DNA from 2 places in the Kribbella sp. NPDC000426 genome. Region 2 is predicted to be linked to the other one. Evidence: riboswitches for the same ligand, from Rfam matches in the RefSeq annotation. Region 2 holds a riboswitch; the other holds the start of a gene.
What was found. A riboswitch is a leader RNA that binds a small molecule or an ion and turns the genes downstream of it on or off. The one in region 2 is predicted to bind FMN.
Positions count from the first base shown of each region.

Region 1 (7,295 bases), on a different contig from region 2:
CGTGACGATGCCGAGCCTGCGGCCCGCGCACTACATCGTGCTGGCGCTGTCGCTGATCGACTCGTTCAAGGTCTTCGACATGATCTACGCGATGACGTACGGCGGTCCCGGTACGTCGACGCAGGTGATGGGAACGTGGATGTACTTCAACGTCTTCCAGTACTACCAGGCCGGCTACGGCACCGCGATCGCCGTCGTGATCACGCTCGTGGCCATCGCGGTCGGCATCCCGTACGTACGCTCGCAGACGAGGGAGGCATCATGACCTCGATCGCTCCTGCCCGTGTCGACCTGCCGCTCGACACGGCTGCGGACGAGCCGGTGCCGGCGCCGCCGAAGGGCCGCCGCGGCCTGGTGATCACGCTCGTGCTGGCCGTGATCGCGATCTTCTGGATCTCACCGCTCGCGCTGCTGGTGATCACCGCGGTCCGTCCGCTCGCGGACTTCATCGGCAACGGCCCGCTGTCGTGGCCGGACCAGCTGACCTGGAAGAACTTCTCCGACGCGTGGGACATCGGCAACTTCGCCACGACGTACAAGAACAGTGCGATCCTGGCGGCGATCAAGGTGCCGCTCGGTGTGCTGGTGTCGGCGATGCTCGGGTTCGCGCTGGCCAAGCTGCGGATGAAGTTCCGCCGGACGGTGATGTTCTCGGTGTTCCTCGGGCTGACGATCCCGATCTACATCACGATCGTCCCGGTCTTCATCATGATGCGCTCGCTCGGCGCCACCGACAGCATCTTCGGGCTGATCGGGCCGTACCTGGCCTTCGGCATCCCGTTCGAGGTGCTGGTGCTGCAGTCGTTCTTCCGGCAGATCCCGGACGAGATCATCGAGGCCGCGAAGGTCGACGGCGCCGGCGACTGGCGGGTGTTCTTCACGATGATCCTGCCGCTGTCGGTGCCGGCGCTCGTGACGGTCGCGATCCTCGACGCGGTCGCGACCTGGAACGAGTTCCTGTTCGCGCTGATCCTGCTGAACTCCGACGCGCACAAGACGATCCCGGTCGGGCTGCTGAACTTCCAGGGCCAGTTCGCCAACAACAACACCGGGCTCGCGGCGGGCATCCTGATCGCAGTGGTGCCGATCCTGATCGCCTACACCCTGCTCCAGCGCTGGATCGTCGGCGGTCTGACCGCCGGCTCCCTCAAAGGATAGGAACACGATATGACTGACATGCCGGTCTTCGGCGCGGGTATCTGGCACTTCGCCACCTACAAGGACCGCTACGCCACCGACGGGTACGGCGATCCCGTCACCCTGCTCGAGCAGATCGACCGCGCCGGCGCCGTCGGCGACCTGTCCGTGGTCGACCTGAACTGGCCGTTCGCCGGGTACGACGGCACGCTCGACGAGGTGAAGGCCGCGCTGCAACGCAACAACCTGAAGGCGATCGCGATCACGCCGGAGATCTACACCCGCGACTTCGTCAAGGGCTCGTTCACCAACCCCGACCCCGGCGTCCGCAAACAGGCGATGGAACTGTTGCACCAGGCAACCGAGTTGGCGAAGGACCTCGGCTGCTCGTACGTGAAGCTGTGGCCGGGACAGGACGGCTGGGACTACCCGTTCCAGGTCGACTACCACGACATCTGGAACCTCGCGCTGGACGGCCTTCGCGAACTCGTCTCGGCGCATCCCGACATCAACTTCGTGATCGAGTACAAGCCGCGCGAGCCGCGGGTGAAGATCATCTTCCCGAACGTCGCCCGGACGCTGCTCGGGATCGAGAAGATCGGCCTGCCCAACCTGGGCATCCTGCTCGACTTCGGCCACTCGCTGTACGGCCAGGAGACGCCGGCCGACGCGGCCCAGCTCGCGATCGACTACAACCGGCTGTTTGCGATCGATGTCAACGACAACATGAAGGGCTGGGACGACGACATGGTCGTCGGCTCGGTGCACCTGGTCGAGACGTTCGAGTTCTTCCACACGCTGCGGAAGAACAACTGGGAGGGCGTCTGGCAGCTGGACCAGTTCCCGTTCCGCGAGGACAGCGTCCAGGCCGCGAAGCAGGCGATCACCTTCTTGAAGGCGGTACACCATGCCCTCGACGTACTGGACGAGGACGCTCTCGCCGCCGCGCAGGCCTCGCACGACGCGCTGGCCGCGCAGAAGCTGGTGCAGAAGGTGCTGCTGAGTTCGATGGCAGAGATCGCATGACGCTGACCATCGAACACACCACCATGCCGGTGCTCGGACGGCTGCCTGCGCACAGCAGCCGGACCGAGCAGATCGCGCACATCGCCGAGGCCGCCAGGCAGATCCGGATCCAGGACCTGAAGCTGGTCCACTACGCCGGAGCCGGGCACATCGGCGGTGACTTCTCCGCGATCGACATCCTGGCCACGCTGTACGGCGCTGTGCTCGACATCTCGCCCGAGACCGTGAACGATCCCGAGCGGGACCGCTTCATCCTGAGCAAAGGGCACGTCGCCGGCGCGCTCTACACCACGCTCGCCGCGTTCGGCTTCCTGCCGGTCGAGGAGCTCGCGACGTTCCTCAAGCCGTTGTCCGCGCTGAACGGTCACCCGAACCGGACGAAGGTGGCCGGCGTCGAGGCGAACACCGGTCCGCTCGGGCACGGTCTGCCGGTCGCGGTCGGGCATGCCCTGTCGGCCAAGCTCGACGTCTCGATGCGCCGTACCTACGTGCTCGTCGGGGACGGCGAGTTGCAGGAGGGGTCGAACTGGGAGGCGATGATGGCGGCCTCGCAGTACCAGCTCGACCGGCTGACCGTGATCGTCGACCGGAACCGGCTGCAGCAGGGCGCGACCACCAAGGAGACCAACGACCTCGACCCGTTGCCGGAGAAGGCGGCCGCGTTCGGGTTCGCGGTGGTCGAGGTGAACGGTCACGATCACGGCGAGCTGCTCGACGTGCTGTCCGCCGTACCGTTCCGGCCGGGCAAGCCGACGTTCGTGATCGCCCATACCCACAAGGGGCACCCGATCTCGTTCATGAGCAACAACGTCGCCTGGCATCACCGCGTCCCCGACGACGCCGAGTTCGCGCAGGCCCTCAAGGAGCTGGCATGACTGTTCTGGAGACCCGCTCGATCGCCGACCAGCCCCGCTACGACTGCCGGGACGCGTACGTCGAGACGCTGGCGCAGCTGGCCGAGGCCGATCACCGGATCGTTGGCGTGGTCAACGACTCGGTCGGTTCCAGCAAGCTGAACAGCTTCCGCAAGGCGTTCCCGGACCGGCTGATCAACGTCGGGATCGCCGAGCAGGACATGGTCGGCGTCGCGTCCGGGCTGGCCAACGGCGGCCGGATCCCGTTCGTCTCGGCGGCGTCCTGCTTCCTCACCGCTCGCGCGCTCGAGCAGATCAAGGCCGACGTCGCGTACTCGAGCACCAACGTGAAGCTCTGCGGCATGAGCCCGGGCGTCGCGTACGGCGAACTCGGGCCGACCCACCACTCCGTCGAGGACATTGCCTGGTTGCGGGCGATCGACGGGATGCGGATCATCGTGCCGGCCGACCCGATCGAGACGGCCGCCGCGCTGCGGTGGGCGGCGGCGTCGGAGGGGCCGGTGTTCATCCGGGTCAGCCGGATGAGCGTGCCGAAGGTGTACTCGGAGGACTACGAGTTCCACCTCGGCAAGGCGATCACGGTCCGGGACGGAAACGACGTCACGGTGATCAGCAACGGTACGGTCCTGTGGCGCGCGCTGGTGGCGGCGGAGCGGCTCGCCGAAGAAGGGATCTCGGTCCGGGTGTTGTCGATGCCGACGGTGAAGCCGTTGGACACCGAAGCCGTGGTCGCGGCCGCGCGGGAGACGGCCGGCATCGTGACCGCCGAGGAGGCCGTGACCGGTGGCGGCCTCGGCGGCGCGGTCGCGGAGACCGTCGTACAGCATCATCCGGCGCGGGTGTCGATCCTCGGGTTCCCCGAGTTCGCGCCGACCGGATCGGCCGGTTATCTGCTGGACCGGTACGGGCTTTCGGCGGACGGCATCGCTGATGCCGCCCGCAAGCTCGTCAGCCCAGGTAGCTGACCAGGTCGGCGATCGAGATCATCGCGAAGTCATGAGCGTCGGCGAACGCGCGCAGGTCCGCGCCGGTCATCAGCGTGCCGTCGTCGTTCATGAGTTCGCCGATCACGCCGACCGGCGACAGGCCGGCCAGCCGGACGAGCTCGACCGTGGCCTCGGTGTGGCCCGGGCGCTGCCGTACTCCGCCGTCGACCGCGCGCAACGGAAGGATGTGACCGGGCCGGATCAGGTCCGTGGGCTGCGCCGCGGGGTCGGCCAGCACGCGGACGGTCCGCGCCCGGTCGGCCGCGGAGATGCCGGTGCCGACGCCGGTCGCCGCGTCCACGGAGATCGTGTACGCCGTCCGCAGGCTGTCCTGGTTGTCCGGGACCATCAACGGGAGCTCGAGCCGGTCCAGCAGCTCCGGCGCAGCGGGCGCGCAGACGTACCCGCTGGTGTGGCGGACGAGCAGGGCCATCAGCTCGGGCGTGGCGAGACTGGCGGCGAAGGTCAGGTCGCCCTCGTTCTCACGGTCCTCGTCGTCGACGACCACGACCGGCCGTCCGGCCGCGATCTCGGCGACGGCGCGTTCGACGGTGTCCAAGCTGATGCCTGGGCTGGTGGTGATGGTGTTCACGGTCGTTGTCCTCTCGGCAGTGCTCCGACAGCACTCCGGGGCAACGACAAACCTCACGCCTCCTGTTTTCGCGCAGGAAACGTGCGGCTGCCACGTGCGTCTTCCCATCCGGACTTTCACCGTCGGTCCCGGAGTTCCACCAGGTCAACCGCTCCTTCTTGCGAAGTCACGGGTCGCGGACTGTCACCGCCGGCTCGGAATTTCACCGACCCCAGAGCACGTGTGTCTTTCATCATCAGCTTAACGGCAACCAGCACCCCGGGAGTGTCATGTCCATCTCATCCGTCTGGCGCGAGATCGAACTGCCGGCGACCGGCGACTGGGTCGACTTCGAGCACGAGAGCGGTCTCGTACTCCGGCGGCCTACGTTCTGGGACGGTGGAGATATCTGTCGTGTCCGTTTCGCCGCACCGCTGCCCGGACGGTGGGTGTGGGCGGGTGGTCAGTTCGACGTCGAGACCGCTGACGAATCCAACCCGTTCTACCGGCATGGGTTCTGGCGGATGTCTTCCGGGGGTCGCAGCCTGGTTCACGCTGATGGGACGCCGGCGGTTCTGGTTGCCGACACTGCGTGGGCGCTTCCGTGGCGCGCTACGCCGGAGCAGGTGCGTGAGTACGCCGCCGATCGGCAGGCCAAAGGCTTCAACGCAGTCCTGCTGATGACGGTGCAGCCGGATATGCGGGCGGTCGGGCCGCGGGACCGGACGCAGGACGAAGGCTTCGACGTCGGCTTCGAGGATCTCCCCGACGGGCACATCAACCAGTTGAACGTCGAGTACTTCCAGTACCTCGACGAGCTGCTCGGCATCTTGGTCGAGCACGGGCTGGTCCCCGTGCTGCAGCCCGTCTTCCAAGGCTTCGGCTGGAAGGGACTCGACGTCGCTGGAACAGTCGTCCCACCGGAGGAGTACGCCGCCTACTGCCGCTACCTCGTGGCTCGCTATGGGGCGAGGCCGGCGATCTACCTGGTCGGCGGCGACGGCTCCGGCGAGGAACGGCAGACCGCGGCAGGTGGCGCCGAAGTACACGCCGTCGATTGCTACGAGCAGCCGACCGGCATCCACTACCGCCCGCACATCCGCGCGAACGCCCACCAGGACGCCGACTGGCTCGACTTCCAGTGGTGCCAGACCGGTCACACAGGCGAGCACGTGCCCGAGCGAGTCGCGGACATGTGGCGCAACGAGCCGGTGAAGGCGGTCGCGAACGGCGAACCGACGTACGAGCACACCGGCCGGACCGGTGTGGCCGAGGGCTGGTGGCAAGGCCACGAAGCGTGGAGCAACCTCTGCGCGGGCGGGACGATGGGTGTCGTCTACGGCGCGGGCAGTCTGTGGCAATGGCGGCTGCATCCCGACGAGCCGGGGCACTCCGAGTTCTTCCTGGCGCCGGGTGCGGGTTGGCGGGAGGCGGTCGGCTTCGAGGGTTCGGCGTACGTCGGGATGCTCGGCAAGATCCTGGCGGGCCTGCCGACCACCGATATGGCACCGGACTGGACCCGGGTGCTCTCCGGGCGGGCGCTCAGCGGCGCGGACGGGATGCTGATCGTGTACCGCGAGGACGGCGGCCCGGTGATGGTCTTCGACGACACGGTCCCGCTGGCCTACACGATCGTGGACCCGCGCGACGGCTCGATCGTCGCCGCCGGCAAGCGCGACACCTGGAACGCCCCGATCCCGGACGCCGGTGGAGCGCCACGGGTCTACCTCTGTCTGCCTGACCTATAGTCCGTATTCCTGAACGTTTCGAGGGGGTCGAGTGAACGCGAACCGCGCAGTACGCCAGCCGGGGCTGGACGAGCTGCGGCTGCTCGCGAAGGTTGCGCGGATGTATCACGAGAAGGGCATCCGTCAGCCCCAGATCGCGGCCGAGCTCAACCTGTCGCAGGCGCGGGTGTCGCGGATGCTCAAGCAGGCCGTCGATGTCGGCATCGTGCACACCGTGGTGACCATGCCGAGCGGCGTACACAGCGACCTCGAGGACGAGCTGCAGGGACGGTACGGGCTGCGCGACGCGGTCGTCGTCGACACGCTCGGCGTGGGCGACGACGTACTGCCGGCGCTCGGTTCGGGCGCGGCGGCGTACCTGGACATGACGCTCACCGGCGGGCATGTGGTCGGGATCTCGTCGTGGAGCGAGACGTTGATCAGCGCCGTCGACCGGATGCCGCGCAAGAGCGTGCCGGTGGTGGACAAGGTGGTCCAGATCGTCGGCGGTCTGGGCGACGCGGCGGTGCAGATGCAGGCCACCCGGCTGACCGCGCGGTTCGCCGAGCTGACCGGCGGGATGCCGGTCTACCTGCCGGCGCCCGGGCTGGTCGGGACCCCCGCCGTACGCCGGGCGATGATGAACGACGTGTCGGTTCGCGACGTTCTGGGCACGTGGGGACAGCTCACCGACGCCCTGGTCGGGATCGGCAGCCTCGAGCCCTCGCCGCTGCTGCAGCGCAGTGGGAACGCGGTCGCGGAGGCCGACCAGGACGAGCTGCGCCGGCTCGGTGCCGTCGGGGACGTGTGTTTCCGGTTCTTCGACGAAGAGGGAAATCTGGTGCGTTCGACGTTCGACCAGCGGGTGATCGGAGTGACGGCGAAGGAGCTGCTGGCGGTGCCGCGGCGGATCGGGGTGGCCGGCGGTGACCGCAAGTACTCCGCGATCCGGGCCGCGATGCTCGGCGGCTGG
Region 1 covers NZ_JBEPDK010000003.1:521,064-528,358, reverse strand. The annotation lists gene ABT313_RS16275 (carbohydrate ABC transporter permease) at 1-265, shown strand, start outside; gene ABT313_RS16270 (carbohydrate ABC transporter permease) at 262-1,158, shown strand; gene ABT313_RS16265 (sugar phosphate isomerase/epimerase family protein) at 1,168-2,163, shown strand; gene ABT313_RS16260 (transketolase) at 2,160-3,038, shown strand; gene ABT313_RS16255 (transketolase family protein) at 3,035-4,003, shown strand; gene ribB (3,4-dihydroxy-2-butanone-4-phosphate synthase) at 3,987-4,616, opposite strand; FMN riboswitch at 4,707-4,840, opposite strand; gene ABT313_RS16245 (apiosidase-like domain-containing protein) at 4,886-6,343, shown strand; gene ABT313_RS16240 (sugar-binding transcriptional regulator) at 6,375-7,295, shown strand, end outside.
Region 1: it holds a riboswitch for FMN, as region 2 does, so the genes downstream of both, ribB (3,4-dihydroxy-2-butanone-4-phosphate synthase) here and ribD (bifunctional diaminohydroxyphosphoribosylaminopyrimidine deaminase/5-amino-6-(5-phosphoribosylamino)uracil reductase RibD) in region 2, are expected to answer to the same signal.

Region 2 (7,295 bases):
CAGGTCGATCGACGCCTCGGTGTGACCGGGCCGCACGAGTACGCCGCCCTCCCGGCCGCGCAACGGGAAGACATGCCCCGGCTGGACCAGGTCGTACGACTCCGAGGCCGAATCCGTCAGTACCCGGATCGTCCGCGCGCGATCAGCCGCCGAGATACCGGTGCTGATCCCGTCCCGCGCATCGACCGAGATCGTGTACGCCGTCCGCATCCGCTCGCGGTTGTGCGGCGTCATCAACGGGATCCCGAGCCGGTCGAGCTCCGAACCCTCCATCGGCACGCACACCACGCCGGAGCTGTACCGGATCAGGAACGCCAGCAGCTCCGGCGTCGCCTTGGACGCGGCGAAGATCAGGTCGCCCTCGTTCTCGCGGTCCTCGTCGTCGACCACGATCACCGGCCGCCCGGCGCGGATCTCGTCGATCGCGTGCTCGATCGTGTCGAGCTTCAGCACGTCACCCATGTCAACCCACCACCACAGCTTCCGGAGTTTCGACCCGCTCGCGGTTCTGGATCTTCCACCACGACGCGAACCCGATCACACAGAACAGTCCGTAGACCACGTACATCGTCGCCGACGGATAGAACTTCGCCTGCACCAGCAGCGGTACGCCGACCACGTCGACCGCGACCCAGATCAGCCAGAACTCGACGAACCCCCGGGCCATCCCGTACGTCGCCAGGATCGAACCGGTCAGGATCCACGCGTCCCACTGCGGGCCCCACGAGCCCAGCTCGCGCAGTACGAAGTACGAGATCGCGTAGAGCACGACCGCGAGGCCGAGCAGCTCGATCCGCTCGCGCGCGGTCGCCCAGCGCGGCTGCACGCCCTTCGCCGCACCCTGGTGACGGGTCTGGTACCAGCGGTACCAGCCGTACAGGCTGATCAGCGCGAAGAACACCTGCCGGCCGGCCTGGCCCCACAGGTCCTTGTCCTGCGGGGTGTCGAAGATCCCGCCGACGAAGACCGTGAACAGCAGCACGTTGCCGACGATGCCGACCGGCCACGCCGCGACCAGCCGGCGCATGCCGAACAGCGCGCTGGCCAGACCGAACACGTTGCCGACGATCTCCCGGACCAGCACCGGCGAACCGGCAATGGTCACCTGGGAGTGCAACAGCCAGTCGATCGGGTTCACTTGTTGCCTCCAGCAATTAGTCTCTCGACGTACTTCGCGATCACGTCGACCTCGAGGTTGACCGTGTCGCCGACCTTGTTCCGCCCGAGAACGGTGAGCTCGAGCGTGGTGGGAATCAGGCTGATCCCGAACGTCGCCGTGGCGTCGTCGACATCGGTGACGGTCAGCGAGACCCCGTCGACCGCGATCGAGCCCTTCTCCGCGACGTACTTGAGGATCTCCGGCGTCGTCTTGATCCGGACGTCCTCCCAGTGCTCGCCGGGGGTGCGCGAGGCGATCGTGCCGGTGCCGTCGACGTGCCCCTGGACGATGTGGCCACCGAGCCGCGCGTGTGCGGTGACCGCGCGCTCCAGGTTGACCGGCGAGCCCTTCTCGAGGCCGCCGAGGCTGGTGCGCTGCAGCGTCTCGCGCATCACGTCCGCGGTGAACAGGCCGTCGCCGTACTCGACCACTGTCAGGCAGCAGCCGTTGACCGCGATCGAGTCGCCGTGGCCGGCGTCCCCGGTCACCTTCGGCCCGCGGATAGTCAGCCGCGCGGCGTCGCCGTCCAGCAGGTCCAGGGACTCGACCGTGCCGAGTTCTTCGATGATGCCGGTGAACATCTACTTTCCTCCCAGAGGAACCAGGGTCAGCCGGACGTCGTCTCCCAGCCGGGTGACGTCCGCTAGCTTGAACCGCCGCAGGTGGTCGATCGATTCCGCGCCGAGGTCGCCGACCGCGGCGAACCCGGAACCGAGCACGGCCGGGGCGACGTACGCGATGATCTGGTCGACCAGCCCGGCGCGTACGAACGCGGCGGCCAGCGTCGGGCCGCCCTCGAGCCACAGGTGCCGGATCTGCCGGTCGTCCAGCTGCCGCAGCACCTCGGCGGGGTCATGGGTCGGCAGCAGCAACGTCTCCGCGCGGTCGTTGCGGACCCGCGCGGTCTCCGGGATCTCCCGGTCGCCGACGACCACCCGCAGCGGCTGCCGCACCGCCGGTACGTCGTTCTCGTCGCGGACCGTGAGCTCGGGGTCGTCGTCGAGCACGGTCTGGGTGCCGACGGCGATCGCGTCGCACTCGGCCCGGTGCCGGTGGACGTCGGCGCGCGCGATCGGGCCGGTGATCCACTTGCTCGTCCGGTCCGGGGCCGCGGAGCGCCCGTCGAGCGTGGTCGCGAACTTCCAGGTGACGAACGGGCGACCCGTCCGCACGCTGTGCAGCCAGACGTGGTTGACCGCCTCGGCCTCGTCCCGCAGTACGCCCTCGACGACCTCGAGGTTCTTGCTGGCCAGCTTCTCGGCGCCGCCGGCCGCAGTCCGGTTCGGGTCCGGTACGGCGTACACGACCCGGGTGATCCCGGCCTCGATCAAGGCGTCGGCGCACGGGCCGGTCCGGCCGGTGTGGTTGCAGGGCTCGAGCGTGACGTACGCCGTACCGCCGCGGGCTCGCGCCCCGGCCATCCGGAGCGCCTCGACCTCGGCATGCGGGCCGCCGGCAACGGCGTGGAAGCCTTCACCGACAGGATGCCCGTCGGGGCCGGTGACGACACAACCGACCACCGGGTTGGGATGGGTGCTGCCGACACCTTTCGCGGCCAGTTCGACCGCACGCCGCATCCACGCGACATCCATCGGCGATGTGTTGCTCACTGCTCTTCCCTCGTCGTCACGGCCGCACTACCGGGGTCTCGTGACGACCGGCGACCACGCTCCGCCACCCGGGCTTCGCCGTACGCCGCCACCGCGCGCACGCCTCGACCGGACGTCAGAGCACACCCGCCGACCGCGTGCGCCTCCCATCCGGACTTTCACCGTCGGTCCCGGAATTCCACCAGGTCAACCAGCCGCCGAACTGCAGCGGCCGGGTCGCGGACTGTCACCGCCGGCTCGGAATTACACCGACCCCGGAGCACGCGAGTGGGTTCACTCGTGGTTCAAGTATGCCCCTCCCCGCAACCCGCACCACGACCCAGGTCACATCGTGGTCCGTTCCAGCTCCTGGGGCCGGGCCGGCGCGATCCGCCGGGTGAGGGCCAGGGCACCCGCTGCCACGGCGCACGCCGCCGCGACGGCGAGGACGAGCGGCCGGTACCCGAACGCGTCGGCCAGCCCCGCGCCGCCGAGCGGTCCGAGCGCCTTCGCGATCGTGGTCGGCGTACCCAGCATCCCGGCGATCGTGCCGAACCCGGCCGCGCCGTACCGCTCGAGCAGGATCGCCGGCGTCGCGACCGAAGAGACCCCGAACCCGAGCCCGAACAACACCAGACACCCGACCGCTCCCGCGACGTGCCGCCCGACAACCGGGAGCAGAGCGATCGCGACCGCCTGGATCGACAGGATCAACGCGGTGATAGTCGCCATCGGCAACCACCGCGCAGACACACTGGTCACCAGCCGCCCCGTCACCGACAACAACCCCAGCAATCCGGCCAGACTCGCGGCCCGCGCCGGCGGATGCCCCAAGCTGACCAGATACAACACAAGGTGCACGGCGATCACCGCCAGCGCCGCACTATGCACAACAAACGCTCCCGCCAACACCCAGAACCCCCCATCCCGAAGCACCCTCCTGGCCGACCTATCGGGAGCCTCGTCGGCAACGCGATCGGAGGAGCGGTTGGAGGCGGCTGCGCGCGGGCTTGGGCGGGCGGAGGCTCCACCGGCGGCGGTCGCGCGCGGAGGTGGGGGGCCGGGGTATACGGCGAGGAGGTGGAGGGGGATGGTGATTGCTGCGAGCGTGGCGGCGAGGATGATGAGCGCCGTACGCCAGCCGTGCGCGTGGGCGAGGTACCCGGTGAGCGGCAGGAAGATCGAGCTGGCCAGCCCGCCGACGAGCGTGATCGTGAGGATCGAGTTCGTCCGCTTGGCCGGCTCGGCGACGGCGACCACGACGGCGAACGCAGGCGGATACAACACCATCGCGCACGCAACGCCGATCACCACGAACACGGCGTACAACTGCACGACGTTCTGCACCTGCGACCACCCGAGTACAGCGACCGCAGCGAGCACCGAGCCGGTCGACATCAGCCCGCGCCCACCCCGCACATCCAGCCGCCGCCCGACCGGGATCGACATCAGCCCGCTCACGAGTACCGCGGTGGTCGACGCACCGACCGCCGTGGTGGTGGAGATCGACAGCTCCGCACTCATCGGCCCGAGCAACGCGCTGAACGCGTAGGTGAGTACGCCGTACCCAACCGTCGTCGTGATCGCCAGCGCCGCCACCATCAGGCGCACCTGGTCCCTCGTCGCCCGAGTAACCAGTGTCGACCCCATCACCGCAAGTATTTCACTTCCCACCCACCCCGTCCGGTGATTTACCACTCACCGAACCAGCAACCACACCGCACTCCCCAACAACCCCACCGCCCCGACAAAACACCCAACCGCAACCACCCACATCCCCCGCCCAGAACCCCGCGAGCGCTCAGGTGGCGCTGCGGGTTGGGGCGTAGGGGCTCGATGGCCCGCCGCTGTTTCGGGAGCCAGCTTGTTGGCTCCGGGCTCGGGGGATGCGGCGGCGCGTGCAGCCGCCGCGGGTCCCGGGGGCTGGGTGTGAGGTGGCCGGGCCGGTTGGTGGGAGCCGAGGTCCGGGGAGTTGCGGGTGCGGGGGCCTGTGGGGGTCCAGGTGGGTGGGAGGGGTGGGAGTTGGTTGAAGACCTCGGGGGTGTCGGGGGTATCCAGCCAGGGCTGGGTTGTGGGGGAAGGTACGGCGCCGGCTGCGGCCAGGAGGCGGCCGGCGGTGGTGGCGGAGTCGGGGCGGTCGGAGGGGTCCTTGGCTGTTAGGTGGCGGACGAAATCGGCGAGGGGCCCGTCGACGTGTGGGAGTTTGCCGTCTGTGCCGGGGCGTTCGCCGGTGAGGAGTTCGGCTGTTACGGCGCCGACGGCGTACAGGTCCTGGCGTGGGTCGGGATCGGCGCCGGCGAGCTGCTCGGGCGCGAGGTACCCGGGGGTTCCGAGGATCGTGCTGTGGCGGGTCATGCGTGGCTCGTCGAGGAGGCCCGCGACGCCGAAGTCCGACAGGCGCAGATGCGGCACCCCGGTACCAGTCGCGTCGAGCAGCAGGTTGGCCGGCTTCACATCCCGGTGTACGACGCGTGCCGCATGCACCGCGGACAGCCCGTGCAGCAGCTGGTCCACCAGCACAGCGGCGTACGACTCCGGCAACGCACCATGGTCGCCAAGCAGCGTTGCGACCGACCCGCCCTGAACCAGCTCCATCGCGAACACGACCTTGTCGTCGTCCGCGGCCCATCCGTGCGGAGCAACGACATGGGGATGCTCGATCCGCAACGACTGCTCCCGCACGAACCGCAGCAGCGTCGCCGCATCGTGCTGCCCCAGCACCTTCGCCGCCACGTACGCCGACCGACGCAGGTCCCACGCGCGCCAGACCGACCCCATGCCTCCGATCCCGACGAGGTCGATCAGCTGATACCGCCCGGCAAACGCCTCCACCCGCCAGAACCTACCGTCCCAACCGCCCACCCCCGAAGCACACCGCCCGGACCACCAAGCGGCGATCCGGCAGGCGCGCACCGAACTACCGGCGCAGTGGACTACCGGTGCGGAGGCTGTTGCGGCGGCTGACCGCCCTGGCCCGGGTACGGCGGCTGCCCGTGCCAGCCCCCGGCCGCAGGAGCAGGCTTCGCACGAAGCCGTAGTACCAGGAGGACTCCGATCAGCAGCAGAAGCAATCCCCCACCGCCGAGTCCCGCGATCAACCCGACCGGAGTCCCGTCGCCCGAATCCGCGCGACCCTGGACCGGACCGCCGGCCTCGGTCTTGCTCCCATCACCAGGCGTCTCGGACACGGAAGGCGTCGCAGTCGGCGTCGGCGTTATCGAGTCGCCCGACACCGGAGTGGCGCCGTCGACGTACGTCGGCTTGCCGGTGCCGGCCGTCCCCTCCAGGGCGACGGTCAGCGTCATCGGAATCGCGAACGCCTTGTCGTCGTCCTTCCGGGTCACCGAGAGCGCGATGTAGTACTCACCGGGCATCGCCGTGCCCTTGTCCATGGTGTTTGCGCCGTCGCGGTTGAGGTAGCGGATCTCCTTGGTCGTGTTCGCCTTGACGACCCCGTCCTTGGTCAACACCCCGCGCCGGCCGACGTTCCCCGGCACCTGCTTGGCGAACGTGGCGATCACGTCCTCGCCGAGCGGCGAGATCAGCCCCATGTCGAGGTACCGGATCCCGTCGATCGCCTTCGCGGTCGCGGCGCCGAGCTTCGGCACTGTCGCCTGCGCCTGGATGCGCTGACCCCAGTCGGCCTTGATCCGGTACAGCTGCACCTCGCCCGGCATCAGCGTCGTCTTGAAGCTGCCCGGGGTGATGAGCGGCGCATCGGCGAAGCTCGAGCCGGGAACGATCGCCTGCGGCGTGACACCCGGCATCGGTGTCCAGGTCGGGTCATCGGCTTCGGGCGGCAGCTGAGTGGTCGATTCCACCGGCGGCTCCTCGTCCACACGCAACTCGTACGGAACACCCTTCATCTCGCGGAAGGCGTCACCGGCGGAGACAGTCAGCACCAGCTGGTCGTCGGTCGAGCAGCCCTTGGGATAGTCACCGGTCCAGCTGGAGGCGGCACCGGTCGCGACGCCCTGATCCCCGTCGAACGCGAGCGGATAGCTCCAACCGCAGTTCTCACCACCGATGGTCTTCAGGAAGACCTCAGCCTTGAGCACGAAGCTGCCGCCCGAGGGCCGCCGGAAGCTGACTCCGGCGCGCAGGGTCGACTTCGCCATCGTCCGCTTGAGCAGGTAGTACTTCGCGGTCTGGTCGTTGACGAAGGTGTCCGAGTAGTGGCCCGGGGCAAGGGTCGGCGCGCCCTCCTGCTGCGGTCCGCCCTGCACTGGCGTCCCGGAGATGCGGAACGGGCGGAACGCTCGCGTGGACAGGCGATCCAGACCGGCCTCGAGGTCGATCGTCGAGTCGGCGTCGTAGTAGTCGCCGCGGCCCTCACGGGCGACGCACTGCAGCTGGGTGCGCGCCTTCCCGGCCACCCGGAACCCGACCACGTCGATCTTCAGATCGATGCCCTGCTTGGCGATCGACTGCGCCACCACACAGGGGTCCGGCGCGCAGGTGGCCTCACCGTCGGAGACCAGCACGATGGTGCGCTGGCCGACCGGCCCGAGATCCTTGGCGGCCTGCTGCAGCGCATAGCCGATCGG
Region 2 covers NZ_JBEPDK010000007.1:68,885-76,179, forward strand. The annotation lists gene ABT313_RS31920 (bifunctional 3,4-dihydroxy-2-butanone-4-phosphate synthase/GTP cyclohydrolase II) at 1-462, opposite strand, end outside; gene pnuC (nicotinamide riboside transporter PnuC) at 464-1,138, opposite strand; gene ABT313_RS31930 (riboflavin synthase) at 1,135-1,740, opposite strand; gene ribD (bifunctional diaminohydroxyphosphoribosylaminopyrimidine deaminase/5-amino-6-(5-phosphoribosylamino)uracil reductase RibD) at 1,741-2,751, opposite strand; FMN riboswitch at 2,904-3,035, opposite strand; gene ABT313_RS31940 (MFS transporter) at 3,094-4,398, opposite strand; gene ABT313_RS31945 (serine/threonine-protein kinase) at 4,447-5,580, opposite strand; gene ABT313_RS31950 (vWA domain-containing protein) at 5,682-7,295, opposite strand, start outside.